DNA from 2 places in the Neobacillus sp. genome. Region 1 is predicted to be linked to the other one. Evidence: riboswitches for the same ligand, from Rfam matches in the RefSeq annotation. Region 1 holds a riboswitch; the other holds the start of a gene.
What was found. Region 1 has a riboswitch for S-adenosylmethionine ahead of RTR43_RS01070 (methionine biosynthesis PLP-dependent protein). Riboswitches for the same ligand answer to the same signal wherever they lie in the genome.
Positions count from the first base shown of each region.

Region 2: linked by a shared signal. The riboswitch ahead of RTR43_RS07925 (YezD family protein) and the one ahead of RTR43_RS01070 (methionine biosynthesis PLP-dependent protein) in region 1 are both predicted to bind S-adenosylmethionine.

Region 1 covers NZ_DALZYO010000001.1:204,255-215,153, forward strand. The annotation lists gene metH (methionine synthase) at 1-1,598, opposite strand, end outside; gene RTR43_RS01060 (bifunctional homocysteine S-methyltransferase/methylenetetrahydrofolate reductase) at 1,576-3,435, opposite strand; gene metC (cystathionine beta-lyase) at 3,438-4,625, opposite strand; gene RTR43_RS01070 (methionine biosynthesis PLP-dependent protein) at 4,625-5,737, opposite strand; SAM riboswitch class I at 5,851-5,967, opposite strand; gene RTR43_RS01075 (helix-turn-helix domain-containing protein) at 6,027-6,389, opposite strand; gene RTR43_RS01080 (polysaccharide biosynthesis protein) at 6,957-8,780, shown strand; gene RTR43_RS01085 (sugar transferase) at 8,795-9,418, shown strand; gene RTR43_RS01090 (DegT/DnrJ/EryC1/StrS family aminotransferase) at 9,531-10,643, shown strand; gene RTR43_RS01095 (YveK family protein) at 10,720-10,899, shown strand, end outside.
Region 2 covers NZ_DALZYO010000010.1:101,479-112,377, forward strand. The annotation lists gene RTR43_RS07900 (AbrB family transcriptional regulator) at 1-213, opposite strand, end outside; gene pepF (oligoendopeptidase F) at 468-2,264, shown strand; gene RTR43_RS07910 (hypothetical protein) at 2,415-2,540, opposite strand; gene RTR43_RS07915 (immune inhibitor A domain-containing protein) at 2,757-4,748, opposite strand; partial or broken gene RTR43_RS07920 (C40 family peptidase) at 5,282-5,653, opposite strand; SAM riboswitch class I at 6,445-6,546, shown strand; gene RTR43_RS07925 (YezD family protein) at 6,611-6,766, shown strand; gene RTR43_RS07930 (phosphoadenylyl-sulfate reductase) at 6,848-7,564, shown strand; gene RTR43_RS07935 (sulfate permease) at 7,731-8,795, shown strand; gene sat (sulfate adenylyltransferase) at 9,015-10,163, shown strand; gene cysC (adenylyl-sulfate kinase) at 10,179-10,778, shown strand; gene cobA (uroporphyrinogen-III C-methyltransferase) at 10,801-10,899, shown strand, end outside.

The DNA of each region.
Region 1 (10,899 bases):
ACCTCAGGAAACTGCTCCTTAATTAACCTGATTCCATCAACCGTTGCTTTAGCAGAACCGATATATTGTTCATCACCCGTACCAACCGGAAAAACAAGCGGGTCAAAGATAAGATCCTGTGGTTTTAAGTGGTATTTATTGACTAGCAGGTCATAGGAGCGTTTGGCAATCGCCAGCTTTCGCTCAGCCGTAACTCCCATACCTTCTTCATCGATGGTGCCAACAACAACTGCAGCTCCATATCTATGAATTAATGGCACAACCGCCTCAAAGCGTTCCTCTCCATCTTCAAGATTAATCGAATTAATAATCGCTTTTCCCTGTGAATATTTAAGTGCTTTTTCAATGACTTTTTCATCTGTAGAGTCGATGACAAGTGGAACCTTGATTTTCTTGACCACTTCTTTAATGAAATTTTCCATATCAACGATTTCATCACGGTCTGGATCGGCAAGACATAGATCAATCACATGGGCACCGCCTTTGACCTGTGCTCGCGCAACTTCGGAGGCTTCTTCAAATTTTCCTTCAGTGATTAATCGTTTGAATTTCCGCGAACCAATGACATTAGTCCGTTCCCCAACCATTATCGGTCGGAGCGTGGGATCGTCGTAAATAAAAGGTTCAATCCCAGAAACCATATGAAGAGGAGATGGTTTGACTTCTCTTGGTTGAAAATCTTTCATCGCTACTGCTAACGCCCTTATGTGTTCAGGCGTCGTACCACAACAGCCACCAACAATATTAAGCCAGCCGTGAGCGGCAAAATCAGAAAGCTTTTTCGCCAACGTTTCTGGTGTCTCATGATAATGGCCTTCCTCATCAGGCAACCCTGCATTCGGATAACAGCTGACAGCAGTAGAGGCGAGATTGGCGAGTGAGCGGACATGGTCCTGCATAAATTCTGGGCCAGTTGCACAATTAAGGCCCACAGCAACAGGATTCATATGCTCGACCGAAATATAAAACGATTCAATCGATTGGCCGGCAAGCGTTGTCCCCATTGGCTCAATCGTCCCTGAAATAAACAACGGTAGTGTTTTTCCTGTTTTTTTAAAAGCGTTTTGAATTCCAACATTTCCAGCTTTGACATTTAGCATATCCTGGCTTGTTTCAAGGAGGAGCAGATCCACTCCGCCGTCAATCAAGCCAATTGCCTGTTCCTCATATGAGGAAGCAAGGGCATCAAAGGTGGTTCCACCGGTGACACTTAATGTTTTCGTTGTCGGCCCCATTGAGCCTGCGACATAACGGGGCCAATCATCAGTGGAGGCCTTCATCGCTTCTTTGACAGCAAGCATGGCGGCAATTTTATTGATTTCATAGGCTTTAAATCCCAGTTCATATTCATCGAGGACAAGGCTCGTTGCCCCGAATGTATTGGTTTCGATAATGTCAGCACCGGCATGTAAATATTCGCGGTGAATATTGGCAATAACAGAGGGGGCAGTTAAATTCAGGTATTCATTACAGCCATCATACTGCTCACCGCCAAAATCCTCTGCTGTAAGCTCAGCTCTTTGCAGCATCGTTCCCATGGCACCGTCCATGATGAGGATGCGTTTTTTTAGTTGATCAGGAAATGATGTTTTCGACATAGCTGTGCCCCCTTAATTCACTAGCACGCTGTCTTGCATAAAGGGCTAGCTCGGTAGTTAATTCATAACGTAAAAATGGAGTGATTAAATAAATTCCGTTAAATAATTCTAATGCTGCATCAATGAGGGACTTAGTAATTTCAATGCCTTCCTTAGCCGCTTGAAGCGGGTTATCATGTAGCTTTGCCATCTGGTCGCGTATGGAATCCGCAATTTTGATGCCAGGCACTTCATTATGAAGGAATTCAGCATTCTTACTGCTTATTAGCGGCATTAGGCCAATATAGATAGGTGCATGAAGATGTTTCGTATTTTCATAGATTTCAATTAATTTTTCCTCTGAAAAAACTGGCTGGGAGATAAAGTAATCAGCACCCAAGTGGATTTTTTTCTCCAGCCGCTTCACCGTTTTTTCGAGTGAGCGAACATTCGGGTTAAAGGCTGCTGCGATGCTGAAAGCCGTTTTTTGTCCTAAATCCTTTCCAGAAAAAGAAAGCCCTTCATTTAACTGCTTTATCATTTGAATTAGCTCAAACGAGGAGACATCATAAACGGACGATGCACCTGGGAAATCGCCAACTCTTGCCGGATCACCGGTTATTGCTAGAACATCATTCAAGCCAAGAGTGTGAAGTCCCATTAAATGGGATTGCAGGCCAATGATATTTCGGTCTCGGCAGGAAATATGAATGAGCGGGCGCAGCCCTAATTCTGTTTTAACCAAGTACCCTAATGATTCGTTTGAAATCCTTACTGTCGCAAGCGAATTATCCGCGAGTGTTAAAGAATCAATTCCCGCTTCTTTTAATGCTTTAGCCCCTTCGAAAAACTTTGTCGTATCCAGCTTTCTAGGAGGATCTAATTCGACGATCACCGAAGGTCTTTCTTTGACGACTTCCTGAAGAGGGATGTACTCCCTTTTAACAGCAGATTCAACGATAACTTTCTTTGGTTTCAATTTTACAACCTTTTCCGTAACAGGGACACTATTCTTTAATTCGGCTGCAAAGGCTTTAATATGTGCCGGAGTGGTGCCACAGCAGCCGCCAAGAAGACGAACCCCTTCATTTCGGAATGCACGAGCGGACTGGCGAAAATAATCGGCGTCACCCTCATAATGAAACTTCCCGTCCGTATAGGTGGGCAGACTGGCGTTCGGATAGGCAGATAGAAAGGCATGCTTCGGAAGTTCAATCTGTTCGAGCGTTACGAGCATATGATGTGGCCCGAGCCGGCAATTAAGCCCAATGACATCGGCACCAAGACCCTCAAGTCTCTTTAAAGCCTCATTAACTGGTGTTTGATTTTGTAAAATTCCCGGCTCCTGATGGGATAGCTGTGCAATTATTGGAAGCTTCGTTTCCTTCCTCGCAATAGTAAGAATGATTTCAAGCTCTTCTAGGTCGTAAAAGGTCTCCAGTAGTAGGCCATCTACCCCTTCAAGTAATAGACAATATAATTGTTCGCGGAAGCTGCGCTTTAATTCTTCGATTGAAATGGAATCAGGCTTAATCCCCCGATTACCTCCAATCGTTCCAAGCACATATGCATTATTTTGTGCTACATGTTTGGCATTGCGGACGGCAGCGCTGTTTATTTCCTTCACCGAGTCTTCAAGTCCATAACGTTGGAGCTTGAGATAATTTCCTGCATAGGTATTTGTTTGAATGACATCCGCGCCGGCATCAATATAGGCTTTATGAATATTTTGGATTTGCTCTGGCTGAGATAGATTTAGCTCCTCAAAACAGCAATCTGTTCCATATGAATAAAGGAGAGTACCCATGGCTCCATCGGCAATTAAGATTTGATTGTTTAATTTTTCTAAAAAGCTCATTGTCATTCTCCCCGTTCAAACACTAATCGTTTCTGGTTGATTTGCTCGAGGGCCTGGGAAAAATCCTTCATCAAATCATCCGAATTTTCCAAGCCAACGGATAAGCGCAACAGACTATTTTTTATTCCACGTTTCTCTCTTTCCGCCTGTGGCATGGCAGCATGGGACATTTTAGCCGGATACGATAAGATCGACTCAACCGCACCAAGGCTGACAGCAAAGACAGGTATTTTTAAGTTAGCAAGAAAAGTTCGAAGCGCATCTTCGTCAGCCAATTCAAAGGATAGGACAGCTCCCGGACCACCAGCCTGATCTTTCTGAATTTGATATTGTGGATGACTGACAAGGCCTGGATAATATACTTTTTCTACAAGCGGATGAGCATCTAAAAATTCTGCTAGTTTTAAAGCTGATTTTTGCGATTGCTCCAAGCGAACGTGAAGCGTCTTTAGCCCTCTTAAGACGAGCCATGCATCTTGAACCCCAAGGATGGCACCGAACCCATTTTGCAAAAATCCTAATCGTTTCGCCAACTCTTCGTCCTTTACGACGGCAAGTCCTGCTACCACGTCACTATGCCCTGATAGAAATTTAGTCGCACTATGGAGGACAACATCGACCCCTAACGCTAATGGTTTCTGTAGGGCAGGGGTGAGGAAGGTATTATCGAGATAGGTTATCGCATCGATTTCCTTCGCTAACTCGCAAATGGCCCTAATGTCCGTGACTTTCATTAATGGGTTAGACGGTGTCTCCATATAAAAGGCTTTTGTATTTGGTTGAATCGCTTCCTTTACAGCGGCTATATCCGTCATATCGACAAATGTATGGTCAATTCCAAACCGAGGAAGCACTTGTGTAACCATACGGAACGTTCCGCCATAAACATCTTCTGTAATGACAATATGGTCTCCTGCAGAAAGCAGAAGGAATGCCGTCGAAATCGCGGCCATACCTGAAGAAAAGGCAAATCCTTTTAACCCGCCCTCGAGTTCCGCAATCACATCTTCAAGTGCTTCCCTTGTCGGATTTAAACTACGGCCATAATCGTACTTACCAAACTGATCGAAATCCGCTTGGTGGAAGGTAGAAGCATGTTGGATTGCTACACTTACAGCCCCCGTAGTTGGATCGACTTTGTGCTGATTATGAAGGAGTTTTGTTTGAAAGCTATATTCAACGCGAGCCATTAGGCAATCACTCCTTCTTTCATTTTAGCTAAAGCATGATCCAGATCTTGGATTAAATCGCCGGCATCTTCAATTCCAACTGAAAAACGTAATAAACAATTGTCGACACCTTGCTGCAGGCGAATTTCTTCAGGAATATCTGCATGGGTTTGCGTCGCTGGATAGGTAATTAAACTTTCTGTTCCGCCAAGGCTTTCAGCAAAAGTAATTAGAGCGATATTTTGAAGGAATGGATTTACCCATGCTTCTTCTTGCAATCGGAAGGACACCATTCCTCCTTTACCAGGGTAGAGAACATCTGCAACACTTTCATGTTTGGAAAGGTATTCGACAATCGCCTTTGCATTTTTCTCATGGCGTTCCATCCGAAGCGCCAACGTTTTCATTCCGCGCATTAACACCCAAGCATCAAACGGACTTAACACACCGCCGGCACCGTTATGATGAAGGGTTAATCCTTCACAAATGTCTTTTCCCTTGGCAACGATAAGGCCCGCCAGCACATCATTATGGCCGCCTAAATACTTTGTCGCGCTATGGATGACAATATCTGCTCCAAGCGGGATGGGCTGCTGCAATAACGGAGTATAAAATGTGTTGTCAACAATCAGTAAAGCACCGTGTCTCTTAGCAATTTCTGAGATTACGGCAATATCTGCTTGCTGCATCAGGGGATTTGTGGGAGTCTCTAGAAAGATGGCTTTTGTTGAAGGAGTAATCCTACGTTCGACCTCTTCCGGACAACATGTATTCACATATTGCGTCTTTAATCCCCACTTCTTAAATCCTTGTTCTAACAAACGATAGGTGCCCCCATATAAATCTTCGCTCACTAACCATTCATCACCAGATTGGAACAAAGAAAGCACCGTGAAAATGGCCGCCATACCAGAACTGCATGCAAATCCTTGTTCACCGTGTTCTAAATCAGCAATAGCCTTTTCAAGAATTTGTCTTGTGGGGTTTCCAGTCCGAATATAGTCAAAGCCAGTCGATTGCCCAATTCCCGCGTGGCGATAGGCTGTTGAAAAATAAATCGGGGGATTCACCGTTCCAGTCACAGTTTCACTGCGATTTCCAATTTGCGCCAGTTTCGTTTCGATTTTGTACATGCTGCACACTCCTTTAATGATGAGAATGGCCAACCGCAGTGCCGACGCTTTTGCAACAGAAAAAAGCCTTCTATAAGAAGAAGGCTTTTGTAAATACGACCAAAGCGTCATTCTTCTTATCTCACAAATTAGCAAACTAATTTGCAGGACTTAGCACCTTTTCAATGGACAAGCCATTGATGGTTGCTGAGGCGTCGCAGGGCCATTCCCTCAACCTCTCTTGATAAGAAATCAATTATTTAGATTATTTATAAAACTTACTACAAGGAAGGCGGTGTGTCAATCGGTTTTAATCAAACTTATTGTTTTTTTCCCAGTTTTTAAATTTAATAAAATTTATATATTCGATAAAATCTTCTTTATTCATACCATCGATAATAGCCTTTTCGATTATTCTCTTCCACTCTTTGTCCAGAAGTTCTTTCCCGTTCGCATTCAATTGTGATTCCAAATGATCGATTTCAGTCAATAAATATTCAATTGAAACATGTAACGGCTTGGCAATCTTCATTAGAAAATGTATGGAAGGATTTTTATTAAGGCTCCGCTCGATATTGCTCAAATAGGATTTAGAGACATTGGCAAGGTCAGCAAGCTCCGTAAGGGTATATCCCTTTTGCTCTCGTACTTCTTTAATTCGTGTTCCAATCATAGGCCTCTCCTTTTAAACAAATTTAATGTGTATGTATAAAAGATTGCGTAGCTATCGGCAGCGAATTGTTCAAATAAATATTATGCAACTATGTCATATTACTGATATTATAAACCACAATTCGTTCTCTTTAAAGAATTAATTTGCTGACTTAAGATAAATTTTAATTAACAGATATATTTTCCTAGTGCGTAAATAATATATAGAGGAATGATATTTCCTATTAAACCGCTAAAATTCAATGGTTAGACAGTCTTTTTATAAACTGAATGGAATTATTATTATTGAAATGTAATAAAAATAATAAATTGACTTGTTCTTTATAAAGAATTAAGATTGGGGTATACAAATTTTCTTTTGGTGATGCCTTCTTACCGCTATCAATGAAGGCACTCGGTCATACTGTGGGTTCATAACCTTAGACGCTAGTCGTCAAGAGTGTGATGTGAGGAGGGGTTAGATGCCCCAAACCAATTGATTAATGGTTTTGATGATAATGGCTATGAAAGCCGCTATAATCAAAGCTTTTAATCTTTTAAAATGAATAGAAATTAAAGGGGTGAGAAAATGACCTATTGGCAAAGGATGCCTATATTCTTTTTGGTAGATTCATGTATTGTCATAACAGCCATTTTTATCAGCAGTTTCTTGGTCGATGCTACTGCTTTTGTCAGTAATGTTCCAATGATGGTCATCACATTATCCATCTTGATTAGCCACCATTTGTTTTCGTTAGCTTTTAGGCTGTATAAAAAGGCTTGGGAATATGCTAGTGTCGGAGAATTATTAATTATCTTTAAAATTGTGACATGTTCAATGCTTTTGACCGTATTACTAGCACAGCTGCTCCTCCATGAGATTCCCATTAGGCTGCTGGGTGTAACGTGGTCAGTTAATATCTTGTTAATTGGCGGTTCGCGGTTTTGCTGGAGAGTGTACCGAGATTCCTTTATGAACAAAAACCAGAATAAAAAACGAACACTCATTGTTGGGGCTGGTTCAGCAGGCGCAATGGTCGCCAGGCAGCTGATAAAAAGTCAAGAGGCCAATCTTCTTCCGGTAGGATTTATTGATGATGACATTCATAAGCAAAAATTAGATATTTTAGGTATACCAGTTCTCGGCGGGGTAAGCTCCATAGTGGAGAAAGTTCAAAACTTGCACATTGAGAACATTATCATTGCCATCCCTTCCTTAAGCAGAAAAGAGTTAAATATTATTTTTCAAGAATGTGCAAAGACTTCTGCAAAAACGCAAATCCTCCCGATGCTTGAGGATTTAGTAACAGGAAGGATATCTGTTAGTCAGTTCCGTGATGTCCAAGTGGAGGATCTTTTAGGCAGGGAACCAATTAATTTGGATATTGCAGCGATATCAAAATACATTACCGGAAAAAAAGTGTTGGTAACCGGTGCGGGGGGGTCGATTGGATCGGAAATTTGCCGTCAGGTTGCTATTTTTTCACCTGAACAATTGATTCTATTAGGGCACGGTGAGAATAGTATATATTCGATTGAAATGGAACTAAAGGAATCTTTCGGAGAATCAACGATTGAATTTATAACGGAAATTGCCAATTTGCAAGATGCTGCAAAAATGGCAGCAGTGATGAGAATGTATCGGCCGGATGTTGTCTATCATGCGGCTGCACATAAGCACGTCCCGCTGATGGAACACAATCCTGAAGAGGCAGTGAAGAATAATGTCATTGGGACCATCAATGCAGCAAATGCTGCCAGCTTGAATGGAGTTAAAACATTCGTGATGATCTCGACTGATAAAGCTGTTAATCCAACCAGCGTCATGGGGTCTACGAAAAGACTGGCCGAAATGATCATTCAGTCAAAGGATAGAAGAAGCAATACCAAATTTGTGGCTGTTCGGTTTGGCAATGTCCTAGGAAGCAGCGGCAGCGTTATTCCATTATTTAAAAGGCAAATAGAAAAGGGTGGTCCTGTTACGGTTACACATCCTGATATGATCCGTTATTTCATGACGATTCCTGAAGCTTCAAGACTTGTCATCCAGGCTGGGGCCCTTGCCAAGGGTGGGGAAATCTTTGTGTTAGATATGGGAGAACCGGTGAAAATTGTTGATCTTGCCAAGAATTTAATCAAATTATCCGGAAATTCTGTGGATGAAATCGGAATTGAATTTACCGGGATAAGACCTGGGGAGAAGCTTTTCGAAGAACTATTAAAAGAAGATGAGGTACATGAAGAACAAATCTATCCAAAAATTTATATTGGCAAAACCTCCGAACTTTTTATCCAAGAAATCGAAGAATTTATTTTAACCTACTCTAACCTGAATAAAGAGGAAATTAGGGAAAGCCTTTTATTTCTAGCCAATCATAAAGAGGAGAAACAAAAATTGTCAGTCTTAATGTAAGGGGAGGTAATTGCATGAAGCGAATGTTGGACGTTCTTATTTCATTGTCATTATTAGCTATTTTTTCCCCAATCATTTTATTCATTGTCATTTTGGTCAAATATAAACTTGGCTCTCCAATCATTTTCAAACAGCTTCGACCTGGATTGAATGGGCAGCCGTTTTACCTACTTAAGTTCCGAAGTATGAATGAACGGAAGGATAGCAATGGGCAGCTTCTGCCTGATTTTCACCGACTGACTCCCTTTGGTTCCTTTTTAAGGAAGTATAGTCTTGATGAACTCCCACAACTTATTAATGTGTTAAAAGGTGATGTAAGCTTGGTTGGGCCTAGACCATTATTAATGGAGTATCTTCCATTATACACAGAAGAACAGGCAATGAGACATCTAGTTAAACCGGGAATTACGGGATGGGCCCAGGTTAATGGGCGAAATTCGATTACTTGGGAAGCGAAATTCGAACTTGATGTTTGGTATGTAAATCATCAAACACTGTTACTTGATTTGAAAATTTTAGGGTTAACCATAATAAAGGTTGTTCGCCCAAAAGACGTTAACCAAGCTGAAGATGAACCAATGGCCTCATTTACGGGAACAGAAGCACAAGAAAAAGAGAGGCAAGAATATATATTGTAAATAGTGAAACCAGTCCTATTCTTATAATTTACTAGATTTATGATATGAATTGGAGGTGAAGGATTTGTTGCAAACAGCTAAGAAAAGTAGAATTTTTCTTTCTCCGCCACATATGAGTGGAACTGAGATGAAATACATCAACGAGGCGTTCGAATCCAATTGGATTGCTCCGATAGGACCGAATGTAGATGCCTTTGAAAAGGAAATTGCAAGTTACGTAGGAGCTAGTGGAGCCGTTGCAGTCAGTTCAGGAACTGCGGCCATTCATTTGGCTCTTTCTTTATTAAATGTGCAAAAAGGAGATACTGTATTTTGCTCAAGTCTTACCTTTGTAGCGACTGCTAATCCAATCCTCTATCAAGGTGCTGAGCCTGTCTTCATCGATTCGGAACCAGACACTTGGAATATGTCACCATCAGCACTGGGAGAAGCCTTTAAGCAAGCGGTTTCAGTCAATAAATTGCCAAAAGCTGTAATTATCGTGAATCTGTATGGACAGTCTGCCAAGATGGACGAACTTGTGGCTATTTGTAAAAAATATGCGGTTCCTCTCATAGAAGATGCAGCAGAATCACTTGGTTCCAGGTATAAAGAAAAATCAAGCGGGACCTTCGGTGAATTTGGTGTCTATTCATTTAATGGCAATAAAATTATTACTACTTCTGGCGGGGGAATGCTCATTTCTAATAATATTGAAGCGCTAAGTAAAGCACGGTTTTTAGCAACGCAAGCAAGAGACCCTGCACCACATTATCAGCACAGCCAGCTTGGGTTTAACTATCGAATGAGCAATATCTTAGCTGGGATAGGAAGAAGCCAGCTACAGGTATTGAAAGAGAGAGTCAATGTAAGAAGGGCTATCTTTAATACCTATCAACAAGAATTAGCAGGTTATCCAGAAATTTCCTTTATGCCGGAGTTGGATAACACGGTATCAAACCGATGGCTGACGGCGTTAACCATAAATGAGGAAAAAACGGGCGTGTCGATATCCGAATTACTTGCTTTACTAGAGTCCGAGAATATTGAAGCAAGACCTGTATGGAAGCCGCTGCACATGCAGCCGCTTTTTGAAAAGTATCAATACTATCCGCATTCCACGAACAAGAGCATCTCTGAAGAACTTTTTCGAAATGGAATCTGCTTACCTTCAGGTTCAAATATGACACAACAGGACCAAATGAGAGTAATCGACTGCATTAAGCAAACTTTGAGTGAAATATAATAGTAAGATAATCTTTTTATCGAAAAAGCGAATTTGCTGTGGTTTCAAAATTGAATAAAGTGGTCCGGAGGGCAATATGGAGGAAACAATAAGTTTACTAGATATATTTACAATTCTAAAAAAACGCTGGAAGCTAATTTTTTCTATAACAGTATTAGCAGGGTTGATAAGTGCTTCAATTTCATATTTTGTGATGACACCTGTCTATCAGGCATCAACGCAAATCCTTGTAAATCAGAAAAATCTGGAGAATCAA
Region 2 (10,899 bases), on a different contig from region 1:
AACGATCATTAACCCTATATTTCGAATCCAGCTTGGCCAGTAAAGCAAAACTTTACCAAATCTAGAAGCGATGAATACGGCAATCATTGACCCAAGCAGCCACGGAATCGGGGTATGAAGCAATGAAAATACAAAGCCGCCAATAGAGGCTATAAATAAGGTAATGAAGAACGAAATCCTTTTATCGTTATGGTTTATTGTAAGATTTATCAATGGAAACCCTTCAGTCTGTAAAATTAGTGGACAAAATTCTTCGTTTCGCTACTTTACTATTTTACCACTTTAATGGGTGACATGTGAAAAAGGAAGCTTTTCCTCGCATACCAGGAAATAATGACATATTCTTGAAAGAAGGGGGGGGGAGGAGTTATGTTGATTTTAAAGGAAAACAATCCAGTCCTACACTATTTTCCAGTTGAATATACATTATAATAAAAAATATAGTTACTTTTAAAAAGAATTGGGGGATGCATGTGACGAACACATATAAATCCAGGGCAGAAGTACCAGACAAAGAAAAATGGAATATCGAGGATATTTATCCATCCATAGAATACTGGGAAGCGGATTATCACTTCATCGAACAGATGACAGCAAAATTAAAACAATATGATGGTGCGATCCACGATGGAATTTCCCTTTATCTTTATCTATCGGAAAAAGAAGAGGTATCAAGCAAATTCAATCTAGTTTATGTGTATGGAATGCTGCAATCAGATGTGGACACGAGAGATACATTGGCACAGTCACTAGTAGATCGGGCAAAACAGCTCGCCGTCAAACTTAGTGCAGCAACATCCTTCTTTATGCCCTATTTACTAAGCTTGGAAGAAAGCACCTTGAAGGAATATATTCAAAACGAACCGCGGCTGCAATACTTTGAAAAGGATCTATTTGAAGCATACCGGTATAAGGCACATGTGTTAACTAAGGAAAATGAAGAAATCTTATCCCATTTAGGTGAAGCACTCAGTGCACCAAGCAATACCTATAATATGCTCAATAATGCCGATATCAAGTTCGGCGATGTAACGAACAATGAAGGAGAGAAAGTGGAATTAACGCGTGGCATGTACTCAAAGCTGATTGAAGATGACGACAGGAATAAACGCAAAGAGGCATATAAAGCCTATTACAAACCATATCTTCAGCTTAAAAATTCGATTGCTTCCACCCTAGCTGCCAATGTCAAAACCAACGTAACCCTTGCACGCCTAAGGAACTATCCGTCAGCCTTAGAGAAAGGCCTGTTCGGAGACATGGTCCCAAAAGAAGTATATGAAAACCTGATTGCAGCAACGAAAGGAAATCTTGCCCCACTTCACCGTTATACCGCGATTCGAAAAGAAAAGCTAGCAATAGAGGAACTGCGTCAATATGATCTAAATGTTCCGCTTGTAAATGGGATAAAAATGGAAATATCATATGATGAAGCTTATGAAACGATTTTGAAAGCGTTAGCCCCGCTGGGAGAAGACTACCTAGGTACACTGAAAACATTTAAAGATGACCGAATTATTGATGTGCGGGAAACACCGGGTAAGCGTTCCGGTGCTTACAATTTAGGGGTGTATGGTGTACATCCGTTTGTCCTATTAAATCAGCATGATGATTTAGACAGTATGTTTACCATGATCCATGAATTTGGTCATGCGATGCATTCCTGGTATTCCTGTTCACACCAGCCGAGAATTTCAGCAGGTTACAGTATTTTTGTAGCAGAAGTGGCCTCAACAGTGAATGAAGTATTGCTGATAAACTATCTACTTAACAAAGAAACTACAGATGAGATCCAAAAGCATTTACTCAATCATTTTATTGACCAATTTAGAGGAACTTTTTATACGCAGGTTATGTTTGCTGAATTTGAGAAGATTACCCATGAAATGGCCGAATCAGGTAAACCTTTAAACGTAGAAGTATTTAATCAATTATACGAATCCTTGTTTAGACAATACAATGGAGATGATGTGGTATTCGATGAGGAAGTCAAATATGGCTGGGCGAGAATCCCTCATTTTTATCGACCATTTTATGTGTACAAATACGCAACCGGCTTTGCCTCCGCTATTCATATTGCCGAAAAGCTATTAACTGGGGATCAAGCCACCTTAACTGCCTATTTAGACTTTTTAAAGAGTGGAAGTTCCGATTATCCACTAGAATTATTAAAGAAAACAGGAGTCGATTTAACCACACCTGAACCCATTAATCAGGCCCTTAAACGTTTCGATGCGTTAGTTAGTGAATTCGCACAATTATAAATGGCCATGTTAGATATGAAATTAATTACGGGCAGTCTCCCTTAAGAGGCTGCCCGTTTTATTTAATATCTAAGGCCACATTAACAATTCGGTTTATGAAATAAAGTTTATTGGAATATTATTATGTTAACTGAATAATTGTTCTAATTCTTAGCTTGTTAAATTATCTGGGTCACCGTTCGTTTCGTTTAATAAATCATCAACATCAAAGAGAACAAAGCCTAATGTATAGAGTCCCTTGAAGCGCGATAAAAATGAAAGAGGAGGAGGTACCATTACGGCACTTCCTCCTAAACTAGCTTTTTTTAAAAGATGAGAAAGTAAAAAATTTTCGACTTTGAGAATTGTCCAGCTCCAGCGCCCAGCGGCTAGTGTACTTCGCCCTTTTCCCTACGATAAGTCAACATCGGATCGCTATCGCTCTCCGTGTTTCCTTTATCTCAGTCAAAGTGCTCCAGTCCATACGCCGCTTAACGGGCGCTTGCGCTTTTCTTATTTTCCATTACCAGGGCCAACCCGGCGTGTGGAAGTGGCTGTCTTTCCTGGCTCAGTCTCTGATGTACTTGTAAAGGTAAGGTTGGTCGGAACCGGTTGAACATTACCACCTTTAGGAATCTTCACATAAACCGGGACAGCTACTGTTTTACCTGCTTCTACTTCAATTACATTATGTTGTAACTGGATATCCCAGCCAGCATCGGTTTGGGTATTAAGTCGGATAAGGTCCGTTGCTTTTCCAGTATTCGTTACATTGAAGTAATAGGTTGCTACCTTCCCTGGTGTAGCAAATTCTGAACTACCGTTGGTAACTGCTACGCCACGAGCAAATGAACCCGCACCATCCATATGTCGTACTGCCACCCGATAAGAAAGAGCACCTTTAGCGTCATATTTCTTATCTAAAATGTAGAAGTGGAGACGATTATACTCATCTGTATACTCACTGACAACGCCGTCAGCGGTCCCTGCCTTGAAGAGGGCATCTGCCAACTGTTGGTAATCCCCCTTGGAAACCATCGCAGGTGAACCATCAGGCCTTTTGAAGTCTATTTGATTGATATCTTCCTTATGAGAGTCAACTACCCAGATGTTAGGTGCCGATTCACTATTCTTTGTTTTCGCCAACAATACACCTGAGTCTGGGGTAAAGGAATCAAAGCCAACTCGATCGACTACTTCCAGTGTATAGTTATTGTACCATTTCGCGCCTCGTTGCATGTCAGCACGCCAATCGTCGTTTAGAGAGTTAGCTGGAGTGTTATCGACCATGGTAATATTGATACCTTGTAATCCGGTACGCCCAAATTCGCTTCCAGTCGGTACCTCTCGTGCAAGGATATCAGCGAAGACTGGCCCGGTTTCAGCTAGCTTGTCACGGTCAAGGTTAAGATATTGATCAGGTGATAGGAAGCCTTGTTTAATTTTATTGCGAAGCATATGGTGTGATGGAGCGGATGCCCCTAAAGTTGATGGGACCATCCAGCGTGTGTGTGGACCTCCTGGGCCATTGAAACTACCGCGACTCATTAATTCCCATGGACCGGAGTAGGTTCTGGATACAGGAATTGCATAGGGATTGTTGTAATTATCAAGCAGGGTCATGATATGACCGAATTCGTGGGCGAAGGTACCCATACCATCATTTTCCCCTTGAATAGATGTACCTCCACCGGCACTTGACCAAATACTTTTAGCAGCATACCAGGAGGTCCATGGGACATAGCGGGTAACAGCAGAGTTAGGCATCCCAGGGACATTCGTACCGGCAACAATTGGTCCGAATGGATTAGTTACCGTATTAGCATTTTGAAACATCATTTCGCCAAACTCTTGCCAAACTCCCGATTCGTCGTAGCCAGCATGGACAATAAAATTAAAATCAAACTTTTCTCCTGAAGCAGCAATATCAGCTTGAGCTTTTGCAACTGCCTCAGTTCTTAGATTTCTTCCTTTGAAACCAGCAGGCATGTTTACTGTTTGCCCGAACTCGTTAAGTCCATCCTCGAATTCATTACCATCCATTTTATAAGGACCGAAGGCTTTAAGTTCGATCTTCCACTTACCGAATGAATTCTCTCTCCAGTATTCATTTACTGTTCGGTAGTTATTAGATGGTGAAGGCTTGTTGAGAAAATCTTCCCAAAACTTGCCGAGCTGATTGCGAGGTATATTTCCAGTACCAATTGGGTTACCGGCTATCTCCGAGCCTACAGGTTGGCTTAAGATAAACTCTCTGTCTTGGAAATCTACAATGATTAGTGTACCCTTGATGACCCTTTCTGCTTTAATGTTTGCAGTGTTCCAGTCAACCCCAGGAACGGGACGGTAATCATTCCACGTCATATCCCTTGGAAGAGTCCAAGACTGGGAGTCAACCGGTTGGGGGAAATCTGATAATCCCGGTTGTGCAGCGTAGACTGTCGAAGATACTGCCACAGTCAAAAAACTAACCAAAAAAATGAGAGTCCTCTTCAATTTCCTCAATCCATCAACCTCCTAAAATAGTAATATGTACATGTAAATGATAACATTATTTCAATAATCGAAATATATACAAAAGTCTGAATTTATAATAGTTAATTAGTCCTAAATCGCTGGAAAACCCAGTTTTATTAGCTTCCAAATAATGAAAGCAAGGGAAGAAAAGTATTCACTTTTCAAGTTATACATCTATTAATGGTGCGGCATTAGGGAAGGTCCTTTAAAAAGTTAGCAGTTTACTTGATAGAAAACATCTCATAATAGTAGATGGTTTTATCTATTTTTTAATAGTAATAGGAGAGATTAGGGCTTTAAACAAGACCAAATTGGCCTAACATTAAGGTCCTAGATAAAAAAACTATTTCTGGTTCCTCTATAGACTTAAATTGACAAAACTAGTTTCTAAAAGTTGTAATTTCACGTAAAAATTCCATTTTTCAACAATCGGGATGTCTAGTGACTGTGATCCATGTTTAGCGAATCAACAGCTTAAAAAGACAGTGTTATTCCCAGTTGTAAAAAGTAAGCCTTTTTTCTTAAATTCGAATGACATGCCCCTTAAAGGCGTTTTTCCAATAACTATTTGTCATTTCTACTATAGCGACACCGGTAGAGCTTTGTGAGCCAATGAATTTTCCATTTCCAATATAAATACCTACATGTCCGTCTTTTTTATACGTATCAAAAAACACTAAATCTCCGGGCTGCATTTCTTGTGGAGAAATCTGACGCCCTTCCTTTTTAATGGCATCTGTATTAGAGCCGATTTCGAGACCCGCTTGTGCAAATGCCCAATGAACAAAGGCGGAGCAATCAAATCTTCCTTTGGCAATATCGTTGGCATTTCTTCCGCCACCAAACACATAAACAGAGTTTCCAATATACTTATTTCCTGCATTGATGACCGTACTTATGTATTCACTTTCAATAGAGGTAGTAGCTTCTTTGTTTGACTGTGCGGTTAACCTTCCATTTAAAACACTAATATCTTCTTCAAGTTTATCGACATCTGACTTATTTATCTTTAATATTTCCTGATTATCCTCTTGAATCTTCGTGGAAAGCAGCTTCATACTGGCAATGTTTCCTTGATAATTAGGAAATTCTGGTTCAGCTGATAATTGATTCGTTTGAGTGGTAGGTAGCTTAATAGGATTCAAATCCTCTTGATTTTGTAACACACCTAACGATTTCGCATTAACCTTTTGGATGAATAAATCGTTCCCAACTGCAGCAAGCATGATGATTAAGCTCAAAAGTGTTAGCATTTTTTTGATCATTTACATCACTACTTTCTTTTTAAAATAATTTAGTTTCATTCTAGTTACTTTACCTTAATTTTCTAAATGTTCATACTATTTACTATATCAAATATTAAGCAATTCATTCTGACAGTTGCGTTACAAGAGTATTACAATTTTATGAAGGAGAGGAGTTTCCATTTGGAACTGCTCGTTTTTTTTACAATCCAATCAAAAAAGTGCTTTCAATTTATTGCTGAATTGTATCAATTGCTAATTCCTTCCTAACAAACTCATAGGCAATTTGATGAAAATGCTTTCTAACATGGACATCGCCCTCCACCTTATTACAATAAAGGTAAAAAAGTTAATGAAAATCCAAAATTTAAAAAATTAAAAAATTTTTATTTACATAAAACCTATTGGTATGATAGGATTAATTTCATCAATTATTAAAACGCTTATCAAGAGTGGCTGAGGGAATGGCCCAATGAAGCCCGGCAACCTGCAAAGCAAGGTGCTAATTCCAGCAAAATGATTTTCATTTTGGATGATAAGGTGTTAACCAGCAGTCATAACGCCTGTCTTAATGTTCATGTTTTATTAAAAGGAGGGCGATTCAAGCTGAAATCAGATGAGAGGGAAGAAATCTTTGCATATCTTGAGAAAATGCTGGTAGCATTAAAATTTGGCTCAATTACACTAATTGTCCAAGATGGAAAAATTGTGCAACTTGAGAAAAATGAAAAGGTTCGTCTTCATTCGAATAAAAATCGCTGACTAGAAAAACTAGAGGCGGTCTCCACCTTATCTGCGTGGGAGGCTGCCTTTTTTTAGTGGGTAAATAGGAGGTTTGAAGCAATGACTGTAACTATAACTTATAAGAATTGGAACCAAATATCTGACAGTTTTTATTATGATGATGAAACAAAAGGAGCACGTTCTGTACTAGAGTGGGCTTACCGGTCTTATCCTGGGGATGAGATTGTATATGCCTCAAGTTTCGGTGCAGAAGCGATTGTGTTGATTGACTTGATTCAGCAGGTTAAACAGGATGCCGATATTGTTTTTTTAGATACAGGATTACACTTTCCGGAAACCTATGAGGTCATTGACAGAATAGAGGAACGTTTCCCGACGTTAAGAATTGAGCGGAAACAACCAAACCTTAGTCTCGACGAACAAGCGGAACGATATGGTTCGGCTTTATGGAAAAGGGAACCCAATCAGTGCTGTAATATCCGAAAAGTCATTCCATTAAGAGAGACGTTGGCAGGAAAACATGCCTGGATCTCGGGGCTTCGCAGAGAACAGTCACTATTAAGGGCAAACACAGAATTCATTAATAAAGATGAAAAATTCCAGAATATTAAAATCTGTCCATTGATTCACTGGACATGGAATGATGTTTGGTCTTACATCAAGAAAAAAGGCCTCCCGTACAACATATTGCATGACCATCACTACCCGAGCATTGGTTGTTTTCCTTGTACCCAACCAACAGGCGCTAGTGGTGATTCACGTGCAGGACGCTGGGCGGGAAGCAACAAAACGGAGTGTGGTTTGCACGATCGCTAATGGAAACTTCAAATAGTAGCGGGGGCGCACACCCTTTTACTATTTGCTGGTTAGACCAATCGGTATTTACAGATCGTTAATCCTTCACATTCCCCTCTAGGTTTTATCAAATTTTTAAGTAAGGGGATTACTGCTCGTTCATGCGGTATAAAGGAGGAATTTTCTTTTGCTTACAATATTGGCTATTACGATAGGATTATTTTTTGCATTGAATATTGGAGCGAGTGGTGCAGCGGCTTCAATGGGTATTTCCTATGGATCAGGTGTGGTTAATAAACGGCTGGCCTTGTTTCTCTGCGGTATCGCTGTATTTCTCGGGGCCTATTTTGGCGGTGGTGAAGTGGTCAAAACAATCGGCAATGGGATTGTCCCTAGCAGCACCTTTACCGTGCCCATTGCCTTGATCGTTTTAGCTTCCGCAGCCTTGTCTTTATTTTTGGCAAATATCTTTGGAATTCCACTTTCTACTAGTGAGGTTGCTGTTGGATCTGTGGTCGGGGCAGGGATCGTTTATCAATCTATATTTCTGAGCAATCTCGTCTGGATTATGTTTTTTTGGCTCCTTACACCTATAGCTGCTTTTGTCATTGCCATCCTTGCTTGCTACCTGTTAAAAGACAAGAGGCTCAAAAGATGGATGGAAGAGCGAAAATCTGTTCCATTCCTTGCCGCTCTTGTGGTAATCATGGGGTTGTTTGAAGCTTTTTCAGCTGGGATGAATAATGTAGCCAATGCGGTTGGACCGCTTGTCGGTGCCAAAATCCTCAGCACGGAAAACGGCATTTTCTGGGGTGGATTATTCGTGGCAATAGGGGCACTTCTGCTAGGACAACGTGTTCTCGAAACAAATGGTAAAAAAATAACGGCCCTCAGACTTGAAGAAGGTTGTGTGATCTCAGGCACAGGCGCGAGCATTGTTACCGTTGCATCCTTATTCGGGGTTCCAGTTCCGCTGACACAAATTACGACATCTTCGATTATCGGAATTGGCTTTGCCAAACATGGCAGGGCGGTATTGAAAAAAGACATCGTTGTACAAATGCTTACTGTTTGGATTGTTTCACCCGTTCTATCGATGGTCCTGTCCTACACCCTGATAAATTTGATCATCGAACATAATTTCTATCCAATCATTGCAATGGGAGGAGTCTTGATTTCCGTGTTCGGTGTGCTGTCATTAATGAAAAGAAGGACTTCGATAACGGTAGCGCCGAAAGTTGTAAAAGAATAATATTGCTAGAATGTAGACTCAAAGATTTGCTCCGTAAATAAAAATCTGATATTCGCAAATAACCTAGATGTATTCACAAATAAAAGTCTTATTATCAAAAATAAAACGTCGGTATTCGCCTAAAGCACATCAATGAAAGAGTGGTTCCTCAAAAAAACTCTTAAAAATCGCAAATTTTTCGCGAGTAACCATTTAAAAAAGAGAAAGGGTTTGATTCTGTTGTCATTTTTACCAAGACCTCATGGAGGAAAACTTATTCATGCATTTGACCCATACTTTGATTTTACCCATGTAGAAAAAGAGCTTGAAATTGACGCAATCGCTTTGAGCGACCTGGAATTGATCGGTGTTGGGCTGTTCAGTCCGCTGACAGGGTTTATGGGAAAAGCCGATTATGAATCTGTTGTAGCAAACATGCGCCTTCAGGACCAAACGATTTGGTCCATTCCGGTGACGCTTCCTGTTTCTTATGAAACGGCCGGAACACTTGTAGAAGGAGAAGAAATCAAGCTAGTATTTGAAAACCAAGTTTATGGAGTGATTAAAGTTTCTGAATGGTTTGAACCGGATTTAGACAAAGAAGCACTTGAGGTATATAAAACTCACGAACTTGCCCATCCAGGGGTTAAACGACTATATGAAAGAGGATCGATTTACTTGGTTGGCGAAGTGACCCTTGTGAAAAAACAAGAAAAAGGAGTATTTAGCGACGTGTGGTTCGAACCTCGAGAAACAAGGGCTTTATTTGAAGAAAAGGGTTGGAAGACAGTTGTTGGCTTCCAAACGAGGAATCCGATTCACAGGGCCCATGAGTATATCCAAAAAGCCGCTTTGGAAACGGTTGATGGTCTATTCGTCAACCCACTTGTTGGAGAAACAAAGTCTGATGACATACCCGCCGATGTCCGTTTGAAAAGCTATCGTGTCCTGCTTGAAAATTACTATCCCGCAGATCGTGTTCAGCTTGGTGTGTATCCTGCAGCCATGCGTTATGCAGGACCGAGAGAAGCTATCTTCCATGCAATCGCACGGAAAAACTTTGGCTGCACACATTTCATCGTCGGCCGTGATCATGCTGGTGTGGGCAATTATTACGGAACCTATGATGCACAACTCATATTTAGTGAATTTACTGTAGAGGAGCTTGGTATCAAACCATTGTTCTTTGAACATAGCTTTTATTGCAATAAATGTGAGGGAATGGCGTCAGATAAAACCTGCCCGCACAGCAACGAGGACCGAGTCATTCTATCAGGAACAAAGGTAAGAGAGATGCTGCGCTCTGGGACTCTTCCACCGTCGACCTTTAGCCGGAAAGAAGTCGTTGAGGTGCTGATTGATGGATTGAAAGAGCAGCAGACGGTTTAGAGAGGAGATTGAACAATGACGAAAGCAACGAATATCACCTGGCATGCTACAACTGTAACAAAGTCAGACCGCCGTATTAAAAATGGGCACGGAAGTAGCGTACTATGGTTTACTGGACTCTCAGGATCTGGTAAATCCACAATTGCCAATGCTGTATCAAATGAACTACACCGTCAGGGAATCCATGAATATGTCCTTGATGGCGATAATATACGCCATGGTTTAAACCGTGATCTTGGCTTTTCGGACCAGGATCGGACCGAAAATATCAGGAGGATTGGCGAGGTTGCCAAACTGTTTGTTGATAGCGGCACAGTCGTGACAACCGCTTTCATTTCCCCGTTCCGATCTGATCGTGACCAGGTTCGAGCCCTTTTTGAGAGAGGGGAGTTTATTGAAGTCTTCGTCGACTGCCCGTTGGAAGAATGTGAACGCCGTGATCCCAAACAGCTATATGCTAAGGCTCACAGCGGCGAAATAAAGGAATTTACAGGCATCAATTCCCCCTATGAGGCACCAGAACGACCGGAAATCACCATACGTTCTGACCTCTTGACAGTGAAAGACGCTGTGGAACAAATTTTGAAATACCTTCAAGAAAAGAACCTGATCTAATTGAGAAAGGATGTTTTGGGGTATGGGTGGCAAGGTCTATTTAGTAGGTGCGGGTCCAGGTGATCCTGATCTGATTACGGTAAAAGGATTGCAATGCCTGCAAAAAGCTGATGTCATCCTA